Regions from separate parts of the Synechococcus sp. 'PEA 65AY6A-5F PE A' genome, predicted to be linked through region 1. Evidence: riboswitches for the same ligand, from Rfam matches in the RefSeq annotation. Region 1 holds a riboswitch; each other region holds the start of a gene.
The links. Region 1 has a riboswitch for cobalamin ahead of GG26_RS10160 (TonB-dependent receptor). Riboswitches for the same ligand answer to the same signal wherever they lie in the genome.
Positions count from the first base shown of each region.

Region 2: linked by a shared signal. The riboswitch ahead of metE (5-methyltetrahydropteroyltriglutamate--homocysteine S-methyltransferase) and the one ahead of GG26_RS10160 (TonB-dependent receptor) in region 1 are both predicted to bind cobalamin.
Region 3: linked by a shared signal. The riboswitch ahead of GG26_RS06830 (sirohydrochlorin chelatase) and the one ahead of GG26_RS10160 (TonB-dependent receptor) in region 1 are both predicted to bind cobalamin.

Region 1 is NZ_JAOALE010000029.1:16,892-20,092, forward strand. Features, by position in the region: gene GG26_RS10155 (DUF1565 domain-containing protein) at 1-1,635, shown strand, start outside; cobalamin riboswitch at 1,727-1,868, shown strand; gene GG26_RS10160 (TonB-dependent receptor) at 1,908-3,201, shown strand, end outside.
Region 2 is NZ_JAOALE010000032.1:5,980-9,180, reverse strand. Features, by position in the region: gene metE (5-methyltetrahydropteroyltriglutamate--homocysteine S-methyltransferase) at 1-1,460, opposite strand, end outside; cobalamin riboswitch at 1,866-2,070, opposite strand; tRNA gene GG26_RS10580 (tRNA-Arg) at 2,085-2,159, opposite strand; gene GG26_RS10575 (molybdopterin synthase catalytic subunit) at 2,193-2,678, opposite strand; gene GG26_RS10570 (MoaD/ThiS family protein) at 2,679-2,942, opposite strand; gene moaC (cyclic pyranopterin monophosphate synthase MoaC) at 2,917-3,201, opposite strand, start outside.
Region 3 is NZ_JAOALE010000015.1:16,359-19,559, reverse strand. Features, by position in the region: gene GG26_RS06835 (hypothetical protein) at 1-482, opposite strand, end outside; gene GG26_RS06830 (sirohydrochlorin chelatase) at 594-1,622, opposite strand; cobalamin riboswitch at 1,652-1,788, opposite strand; gene GG26_RS06825 (heavy metal translocating P-type ATPase) at 1,917-3,201, opposite strand, start outside.

The sequences.
Region 1 (3,201 bases):
GGAAGGGATCCCAGTTGGGCGCAAACTTCCCTGGACACCGGCCTTTTGGAGAAGCAGGCCCTGCCCCAAGCGCCGCCGCTGCCGGACGACCGCCCCGCCATTTTTGTGGATGCCGCCAATGGCAGCGATACCCAAGGGGATGGATCCCGCAACAACCCCTTCAAGACCATCACCCATGCCATCAGCCGGGCGCCAGCCGGCAGCATCATCCAGCTTCTGCCGGGGGTGTACAGCGCAGAAAGCGGCGAAGTCTTCCCCATCCGCCTCAAGGCCGGCCTTATCTTGCGCGGGGACGAGTCCACCTTGGGAGAGGGCTACCTGATCGATGGCGGCGGCACCTACATGAGCCCGACCTTGGCCCGGCAAAACGTTGCCCTGCTGGCAGAGACCGGCTCAGAGGTGCGGGGGGTTACCCTGCGCAACCAGGGTCGGCGCGGCTACGCCCTCTGGGTAGAATCGGCTTCCCCGCGGATTCTCAACAACAGCTTTGTGGGCAGCATCCACGACGGCATTTTCATCGCCGGCGCCTCCAACCCCTGGATAGAAGGCAACCGCTTCTACAAAAACGGGGCCAACGGCATCTCCGTCTTGGGCACCTCCCAGCCCACCATTGTCAACAACCTCTTCCAAGAGACCGGCTTTGGCCTCACCATCGACCAGCGCTCGGCGCCGATTGTGCGCAACAACCGCATCCTGCAAAACCGCACCGGCATTGTGGTCGGCGGCAGCGCCCGTCCCATCCTGCGCAACAATCTCATTGCCCGCAACCTGGAGACTGGCCTGACAGCTATCACCACCGCCCAGCCAGATTTGGGCACGGCTTCGGATCCCGGCAACAACATCTTTGAGGGGAACGGCCAGTACGACATCCACAACGCCACCCGCGGCCTGCGCCTCAACGCCAATGGCAACCAACTGGCCGGCAAAACCAAAGGGGAGCTGGATCTGGCCGGCCAGACCACGGTGGCTGCGCTGCCCAGCAACGCCCCGCCACCCATTGCGGCAGGCGGCTTGACGCTGCCCACAACTCCGCAGGCCGAGCCTCCGGCTCCCAGCAGGGATCCCCAGCCGGCGGCGGCCTCTCCCACCTTGCCGGTGGTGACGGTGCCCCAATCGACTGCCCCCGTTCCCCCTCCTGCAGCGGGATCGGGAGGGCGCATTTTGCCCAGTGCCCCCCCTCAGCCGGCAGGCGCTCAACCCCAGGAGTTTGTTGCCGTCCCCTTCACCCCCGATGGCTCCACCACGCCTGCCCAACCGGTTGAGCCTGCTCCTGCCACTCCCGTCCGCCAGCAATCTGTGGCTCCTCTCACGGATATTACTACCCTCCTGCCACCCCCGGCTCGCCGACAAGCGGGCAGCAGCCCAACAACCCCCCCTGTTCCCGTTGCCGCGGCTCCAGAACCGGCGGTAGCCCCAGCAGAGTCGGCCACCCGCTTTCGTGTGCTGGTGACCCCCAAGGGCAGCGACGATTTGCAGCGGCTGCGGCAGCTCCTCCCCGAAGCGGTGGAGACCGTGTTCAACGGCAGGAGGGTGCTGCAGGCCGGCCTCTACGACAGCCGCAGCCAGGCCCAGTCAGTCTTGGATCGGCTGTTGGACGCCGGCTTTGACGCGGTGGCGGAGATGATCTTCCGTTGACCTCACTGCCCAGGGATCCCCCCCGGCAGGATAGGAACTCCCCAGCAGGGAATGTATGATGCCTAGCACGGCTTTTTCCAGAGCAATGGGGAGGAAAGCCGTGCCGTCAGGTTGTCCTGGGGATCAGCCAGGGCAAGCAATGGGGAAAGTCCGCTGCAAATCCGGCGCTGTGCCGCAACTGTGATGGGCTGAGGACCTCAGTCAGGATGCCCGCCTGCGGCTTTGGCTCAAAGCTTAGCCCTTCCGCGTCGCACGGAAGCAGGAGCAACCGGATGAAAGTAACTGTATGTCTCAGCCTTGGGCTGGGGATCTTGAGTTTGGGGATCCCGGCCTGGGGGCAGGCAATCTTGGATACCGGCCTCAGCGCCGAGATTTTGAATCAACCCGTCACCACCCCGTTTCGCCGTCCCGGCCTGCTGCGAGAGTCTTCCCGCCCAGTCTATGTCATCACCCGCCAGCAGATGCGCCAGCAAGGGGCAAGGACGGTGCAGGAAGCCCTGCGCTACTTGCCCGGGATCCTCAGCGATGGCACAGCGGGAACTCAGTTGGGAGCTCTTAGCTCTCAATTCATGCGAGGGGCGCGAACGGCGCAGGTATTGGTGCTCTTGGATGGCCGCCCTCTCAACGATCTGGGTTTTTTCGGGGGGTTTGACCTCTCGCAAATCACCACCGATGTCGTCGAGCGAATTGAAGTCTCCCCCGGCGGCGGCTCTACCCTGTACGGCTCAGACGCCGTTGGCGGCGTGATCAACATCGTCACGGTGGAGCCGCAGCCAGAAACGGAGACGGTGCTGGAAGCGGCGGTCGGCAGCTACGGTCTCAATGAGCAAGGGATCCAAAGTCGCGGCCAAGCCCAGGATCTGGGCTGGGTGCTCAGCTATCGCCGTCTGCAAAGTAACAACGACTTTCCCTTTGCCATTGAGCGGCTGGGCAAGTCAGGCAGGCGGGAAAACTCGGCGGTGGAGTACCACAACTTGCAGGCCAAGCTCACCTGGCAACTGGCCGAAGATCAAGTCCTAACAGCCAACGCCCTCTACCTCAACAAAGCCTTTCGCGTGCCCGGCAGTGTAGAGTTTCCCTCTCCCGACGCAGAGCAAAACACCAACGATCTGCTGCTGGATCTCAGTTGGCTGTGGACTCAGGAAACAGGATCCCTGCAGGCAAGAGTCTTTTTGGACGATCTCAACTACCGCTTCAGCGCTCCGCAAAGCCAGGGATCCCGCGACGTCATCTTGCGCAATGGCTGGGGATCCCAGCTTCAATATGCTTGGCAGGCCGGCGAAAACCTAGAGGGAGTTTTGGGGGCAGATTATCGCTCTATCTCAGCCCGCAATACGACTTTTTCTTTTGCCAGGGGTTCTGCCAATATCAACTACGACGATACGGTTAACCAGGGGGCCCTGTTTGCCCGCCTGGACTACAGCCCGGATCCCCAGTTCCACCTCGACCTGGGCATCCGTCAGGACTTCAGCAGTTTGGCCAACGGCTCGGCCACCTCGCCGGCTGTGGGGATCCGGTGGGCAGTTGCCGAGGGAACTACCTTGAGGGCCAGCTACGCCGGCAGCT
Region 2 (3,201 bases), on a different contig from region 1:
TGTTGGGCGAAGTATTCCACCATGTCGGTGCGCTCGAACTCACCATGCACCAGCACATCCAGGCCAATTTCTTCTTGGATGCGGATGCACTTGGCAATTTCGGCGTCGATGGCAGCTTCGTATTCGGCCTGGGAGATCTCGCCCTTTTTGTACTTGACCCGCCACTGCCGGACTTCGGGGGTTTGGGGAAAAGAGCCGATGGTGGTGGTCGGCAGCGGTGGCAGCTTGACCTGCCGGCCTATACGCTGCTCGTAGGGAAGGGAGCGCTGGAAGTCCTGCGCCGTCAGGTTGGCCAAGGCCTGGCGCACTGTAGAGTTGGGGGGATTGAAGTCCTGGAAGGCCTGCCACTGCTGCTCCAGCTCCTGCTGCTGGGCGGCGGTGTCTTCGCCGTTGAGGGTGCGGGCCAGCAGAACCACCTCGGCCAGCTTCTGCTCGGCAAAGCTGAGAACATTGCGCAAAGGCTCTGGCAGGTGGGTTTCCAGAGCAGCGTCGTGGGGCACAAATTGGAGCGAGCAAGAAGGCTGCACCCGCAGGTTGGGGGCTAGGGCTTGCAGCTCTTGCAGAGTGGCCAGAACGGCTTTGGGCTGGATCTGCCAGACGTTGCGCCCGTCCACTACCCCCGCCCCCAGGATCTTGTCGGCGGGGAAGCCGTGGGCTCTGACCAGTTCCAGGTTGTGGCCGCGGGTGAAGTCGAGGCTGAGGCCAGCTACCGGAAGCTCCACCGCCCAGGGGTAAGTCTCCCCCAAGTCGTCAAAGTAGGTAACCAGGTGGAGAGGGATCCCCACGCTTGCAAGCCAGCGGTAGGTCTGCTCCACCGCTTCCTGAAGACTTTTGCCTTCGCTGGTCACCAAGATGGGCTCATGGACTTGCACTTCCCGGATCCCCAGGCGCTGCAGCTCCTGCAAGAGTTCTCTGTAGAGAGGAAGCAGCTTCTCCAGATCCCCCCGCAACTCGCCAGAGCGCTGGCTTAGAGCAAGAAGGGTAACCGGACTGAGAAGGACGGGGCTGGTGCGGTTTCCTAGGATCCCTTGCGCCCGTCGCACCGTGGCCAGGAAGTCGTCGAAATGGGCCTGAGGGATCGCGTCGGCCTCAATTTCCGGCACCAGGTAGTGGTAGTTGGTGTCAAACCACTTGGTCATTTCCAAGGCCGGCAGCCCCTCCTGCCCCCGCGCCATGGCAAAGTAGCGCTCCAGGCCTGATAAGCTCTGAAACCGGGAGGGAATCAGCCCCAGCCAGGTGGCCCAGTCCAAAACGTGGTCGTAGAGGGTTTGATCTCCTACGGCAATGTGGTCGAGGTTGGCCTGTCGCTGGGTTCGCCAGGCCTGACTCTCCAGATCCTGCAGCGTCGCCAACAAGGCTTCCGCCTCCAGGGTGCCGCCCCAAAAGGCCTCCAGGGCTTTCTTCAGCTCGCGGCGCTTGCCCATGCGGGCATAGCCTAGGGTTTGAGTTTCAATGGCCATAAGGTACCTTGTCCTGAATCGAATTCGGTAATTGAGGTTGCCGCCAGTTGTCATCCAACCTAGGCAGCAAGAGATGGCCGCCGACATGCCTATCGGTGGCATCCCGGCAGAAGGTTTTCCCTAGGCCAGGAAACCTGCCGGAGCTGTCAAGGCGTTCCTTCACCCTGGCGGCTTGCCCACTCTGCACAGGGGGATGCCCAGAGGACTCTTTTGTGCAACCAAAGCGAGCAACCGTCCTCCTAGCTGCCCCTGAGCTAACTGCTCAGCTCTCTTGTCCGCGCTTTTGACTGAGTGCCTACGATCCGAGAGCGTCGAAAATCCGTAAGCAGGCCGATGAAAAAACTTCGAGACGGGAACGGGCTAACGTCAAAATGGGGAGCATATCTGTACCTCGCAGATATGGTGAACTGTGGAAAAACCGCCGGCGGGCATTCTGACTTGCTCAGTTTTGGAGGGGCTGGCTTGGTCTCAAGGCCTCTTGCAACAACGAACCAGGGATCCCAAGTCCAAAACCGGCTCACAGCTGCGGGACAGCGGCAGATTCTCACTGCACTTTCCCCGTTGCCTCTGACGGCTGATCCCCGTCAGAACCGACAGTAGACTTTATCCTATCACTGGTTTTAGCGGGACTGGGCGGATTTGAACCGCCGACCTAGCGCTTAGGAGGCGCTTGCTCTATCCAGGCTGAGCTACAGCCCCAGGTCAGGTACCTCACTGATACTAGCAGAGAGGCTAGGGGGTATCGCCGCAAGGCTGCCGAGCAATAGCGTTCTTATGGAATTGCTGGAACAAAGGCTTTGCTTTCTGACACAAAACCCAACGCGGCGGCTCACCCCAGTAGTACTCTTTTTTCCAAATGGGCAAGCGCTCCTTGATTGCATCAATGATGTAACGTGCTCCAGCAAAAGCGGCGCCGCGATGTTCAGCTGTAGCACCAACCCAAACCGCAATATCACCAATTGCAAGATGACCCTGGCGGTGACAGGCAACAGCACCGCAGAGGCCAAACTTGGCGTGGGCTTCTCGGAGGATCTTCTCGCCCTCCTTCTGGGCAAGGATCTCGTAGACTTCGTACTCCAAGCTGAGAACAGGTTTGCCCTGGCTGTGGTTGCGTACCCAGCCCTCGAAGGTTACTAAGGCACCCGCTGTGTTATTGACGAGCAAACGACTGAGTTCAGCTGGCTGGATGGTGCTATCCACAATTAGAAAACGCAGCATTTAGCCCCCACAAACTGGTGGAATGAAAACTACCAAGGCACCTTCATCTATCGGCCTAGTCAAGCCACAGAACTCATGATTGACAGCAACCTTAACGTCCTCCGCTGCTAGCGAAAATCCATACTTTGCTTGCAGCTGCTGATAGAGCTCTAGGTAGTTTGCTGCACTGGTTTGCAGCACTTCGCTGCTCCGCTGAGCCTGTTCCCGCAGCACTGCTACATATTGAATTGTTACGGTCTTACTTAGGACAGATTGAGTTACCATGGCTGCAACTACCCCAAACGGATTGGAAAGTGGCATACTCCTCGGCGGTATTGACGTTCATGAGCTCGACCTCATGGTTGGGGGTAACTAGGGTGCAGGGCTGCCTGCTGAGGATTTCCACAGGGCAGTACACCCCTTCCGCGTAAGCCCTTTCTAGTACCGCTGCAGCTTGAGGAGTATAGATGGCGCAAAGAGCTTCCGGGAAGCCGCGCTCGGGGTTAACATAGCAAGTTGCGATTGTTTCGGCTTGGTAGTGATC
Region 3 (3,201 bases), on a different contig from region 1:
TGCAACCGTTGGGCTTGGGCCTGCAGAACTCGGCACCGCTGCTGCTCGCTGCGCAGTTGCGCTTGGGGGCGTTCGCAGGTTTGGATTTCGGCTTTCACCTGCTGCTTGGTGCGGTCGAGGATCTTTTGGTGGCGGAGCTGGGTTTGGCGGATCTCCTCAGCCACTTGCAGAGGACGCGGATCCACTTCGGGTTGCCGCGGCCTACCACCGTGATCGGCAGGATCGAAGGGAGACACAGCCGCCAACAGCGATTCTCGAAAGTCAGGCCAGGAATGCGACTGCAGACCCATCTGAACCACCCGCCAGGCCCCATAGGAGGCCCCAATTGCAGCCAGGAGCCCAGGGATCCCGGCCAAGGACAGGGAAACCTTGGGCAGGGTCGGCAGGATCTGATCCAGCAGGCCCACCACCAACGCGAAGACAAAGATCCCGCTCCCCGCGGCAGCGGCACCTGAGACCCAAGAGGAGCGGGAGAACATCATCGTTTCTGTTTTTTCGCTAGCAGAACCACCGGAGCAGGAGAACCAGAGGTCAGGTTCACAGATCGCCTGCCTGCATCTCAGTTTATCCCGCCGGCAGCCTCTGTTTCTCGCTTAGGGCACTTGCCAAGCCCGCTGGTGGTAGCTCTGCAATTCGGCCCAGGGATCCGCTGCTGCTGCGGGGGTATGGCCGTGGTTGTGGTGATGGTGAGAGTGATGGTGATGGGATCCGTGCCCATGGGAGTCATGGTCATGGTGATGAGTATGCCCCGCTCCCAGCTCTGCGCTCACCGCCAGGCGAAACTTGCAGAGGTGGCAGTTCATCAGGGTTTGGCCCTGGAGAGCTTCCTGCTCCAGTTGCTGCAGGCTGTGCAGCACCGCGTCCACAAGGCCCAATTCCGGCAGCATCAGCCAGTCGATCTCGGGGTATTGGCGTCGCCGTTCTTGCACCGCCGCCTCGATTTTTTTCACCAGCACCCCTGTAAAGAGAAAATAGGGCAGCACAACCACCCGGCGCGGCTGCCAAGAGAGGGCCCGCTCCAGACCCACCGGCAGGCGGGGATGGGTGATGCCGATAAAGCAGGTTTCCACGGCAGCAAACCCGGATCCTTCCCAAAGCAGCCGGGCCAGCTTACAGGCTTCGGCGTTGGCTTCGGGATCGCTGGAGCCGCGACCCACAAATAGGAGCACGGTTTCTGCCTCTGGGATCCGCCGCGGTTGGGCAGCTATCAGAGCAGCCAATCGGTCTCGCAGCAGTTGCAAGATCTCGACCCGGATCCCCAGCGGCCCGCCGTAGTGGATGCGCAACTGCGGGTGGAGGGCCTGCAGACGATCCAGCTCCACCGTCACGTCGAACTTGTTGTGGCGCGCCCCAAAAAGCAGCAGCGGCAGGGCCACGATCTCCTGCCACCCTTGGGCCAAGCATTGTTCCACCCCCTGGGCAATACTGGGCTGGGCTAGCTCCAAAAAGCAGGGGATCACCGGCCGATGGGGGGTGAGGGATTGATAAACTTGGGCCAGCTCCAGAAAGGCTTGCTGCCCTTCAGGGTCACGGGATCCATGGCCGATGAGCAACAGGGGCAAGGCAGGAGAAGAAAACTGCCCAACCGCACGGGGAGGGGAAAAACTGAGGACATCCAACACAAAAAACTCCGTTCCTTGTGAATCGCAAGGGGTACAGGACAACGGCAGGTGGGTGTTCTGGCTGAGGGAGGGATCCCATCACAGTTGCGTCACAGTGGCGGATTTGCACCGCGCTTTCCCCAGTCTGCCTGAGCCTTTTAGGTTAGCTTGCCGCTTGTCGTTCACCAAGCCCCCTGGGGGGGATGTCCTTGTCTGCCAGAAGATAGCCCTGAGGCATGAGCGGTACGGCAGACTCATGCTCAAAGGGCAGCAAAACTGTTGCCGCGCTAATCCCCCTTGCCCCTGGGAGAGGGCCTAACGCCGGCCCGCTGGTCTGGGGGGCTGAAAGTGTCGCAGGCGCAGGGCATTGGCGACCACCGAAACGGAACTCAGGGCCATGGCTGCCCCCGCCAGCATAGGGTTGAGCAGCCAACCGGTGAAGGGGTAGAGCGCCCCAGCGGCAATCGGGATCCCGAGCGTATTGTAGATAAAGGCGAAGAAGAGGTTCTGGCGGATGTTGTTGAGGGTGGCCCGGCTGAGTTGAATGGCTGTGGCGACTCCCCGCAGATCCCCCGACATGAGGGTAATATCGCTGGCGGCCATCGCCACATCCGTACCTGTACCAATGGCGATCCCCACATCGGCTTCTGCCAGTGCCGGCGCATCGTTAATGCCATCTCCCACCATCGCTACCCGGTGGCGGGGCCGTCTGAGCTGGCGAATATAGGCTGCCTTTTGCTCAGGGCGGACTTGGGCGATCACCCGGCGAATGCCTGCCTGCCGAGCAATGGCCTGGGCGGTGGTGGGGTTATCCCCGGTCAGCAGGATCACCTCCAGGCCCATCTCCTGAAGCTGGCGCACCGCTACAGGGGAGGTGGGTTTAATGGGGTCGGCAATGGCCAACAGCCCCACCAGACGGTGGGATTGCGCCACGCCGATCACCGTTTTGCCCTGGCTTTCCCAGGTCTGAACCCGCTCCAACCAAGAGGGATCCCAAGCGATCCCCATCGCCTGCAACCAGCTCAGCCGACCGATGCCGACCCACTGATCCTCCACCCAGGCTTCTGCCCCCTCGCCCACTTTTGCCTGAAAGTGCTGGGCCGGCGGGATCGAGATGCCTTCGGCTTCGGCTTTTTGCACCACTGCCTGGGCCAGCGGATGTTCCGAGTGTTGTTCCACCGCTGCTGCCAGGCGCAACAGGGCTAGGGGGGAAGATCCTGGCGTCCAGATCTCGGTGACGCTGGGACGGCCCTCGGTGAGGGTGCCGGTTTTGTCCAGGACGACTGTGCCCAGGCGATGGGCCAGCCATTCCAGGCTTTCGGCCCGCTTCACCAGGATCCCCAGTTCTGCCCCCCGCCCCGTCGCCACCATGATCGAGGTGGGGGTGGCCAACCCCAGCGCACAAGGGCAGGCGATGATCAGCACCCCAATGGTGTTCACCAAAGCCAGCGTCGGATTGCCCGCCAGCCCCCACCAGAGCACAAAAGTTAGGATGGCTACCCCGATCACCGCCGGCACAAACCAGGCCGTCACCCGATCCGCCACCTGTTGAATGGGAGCTTTGGATCCCTGGGCCTCCTGCACCAGGCGCACGATCTGG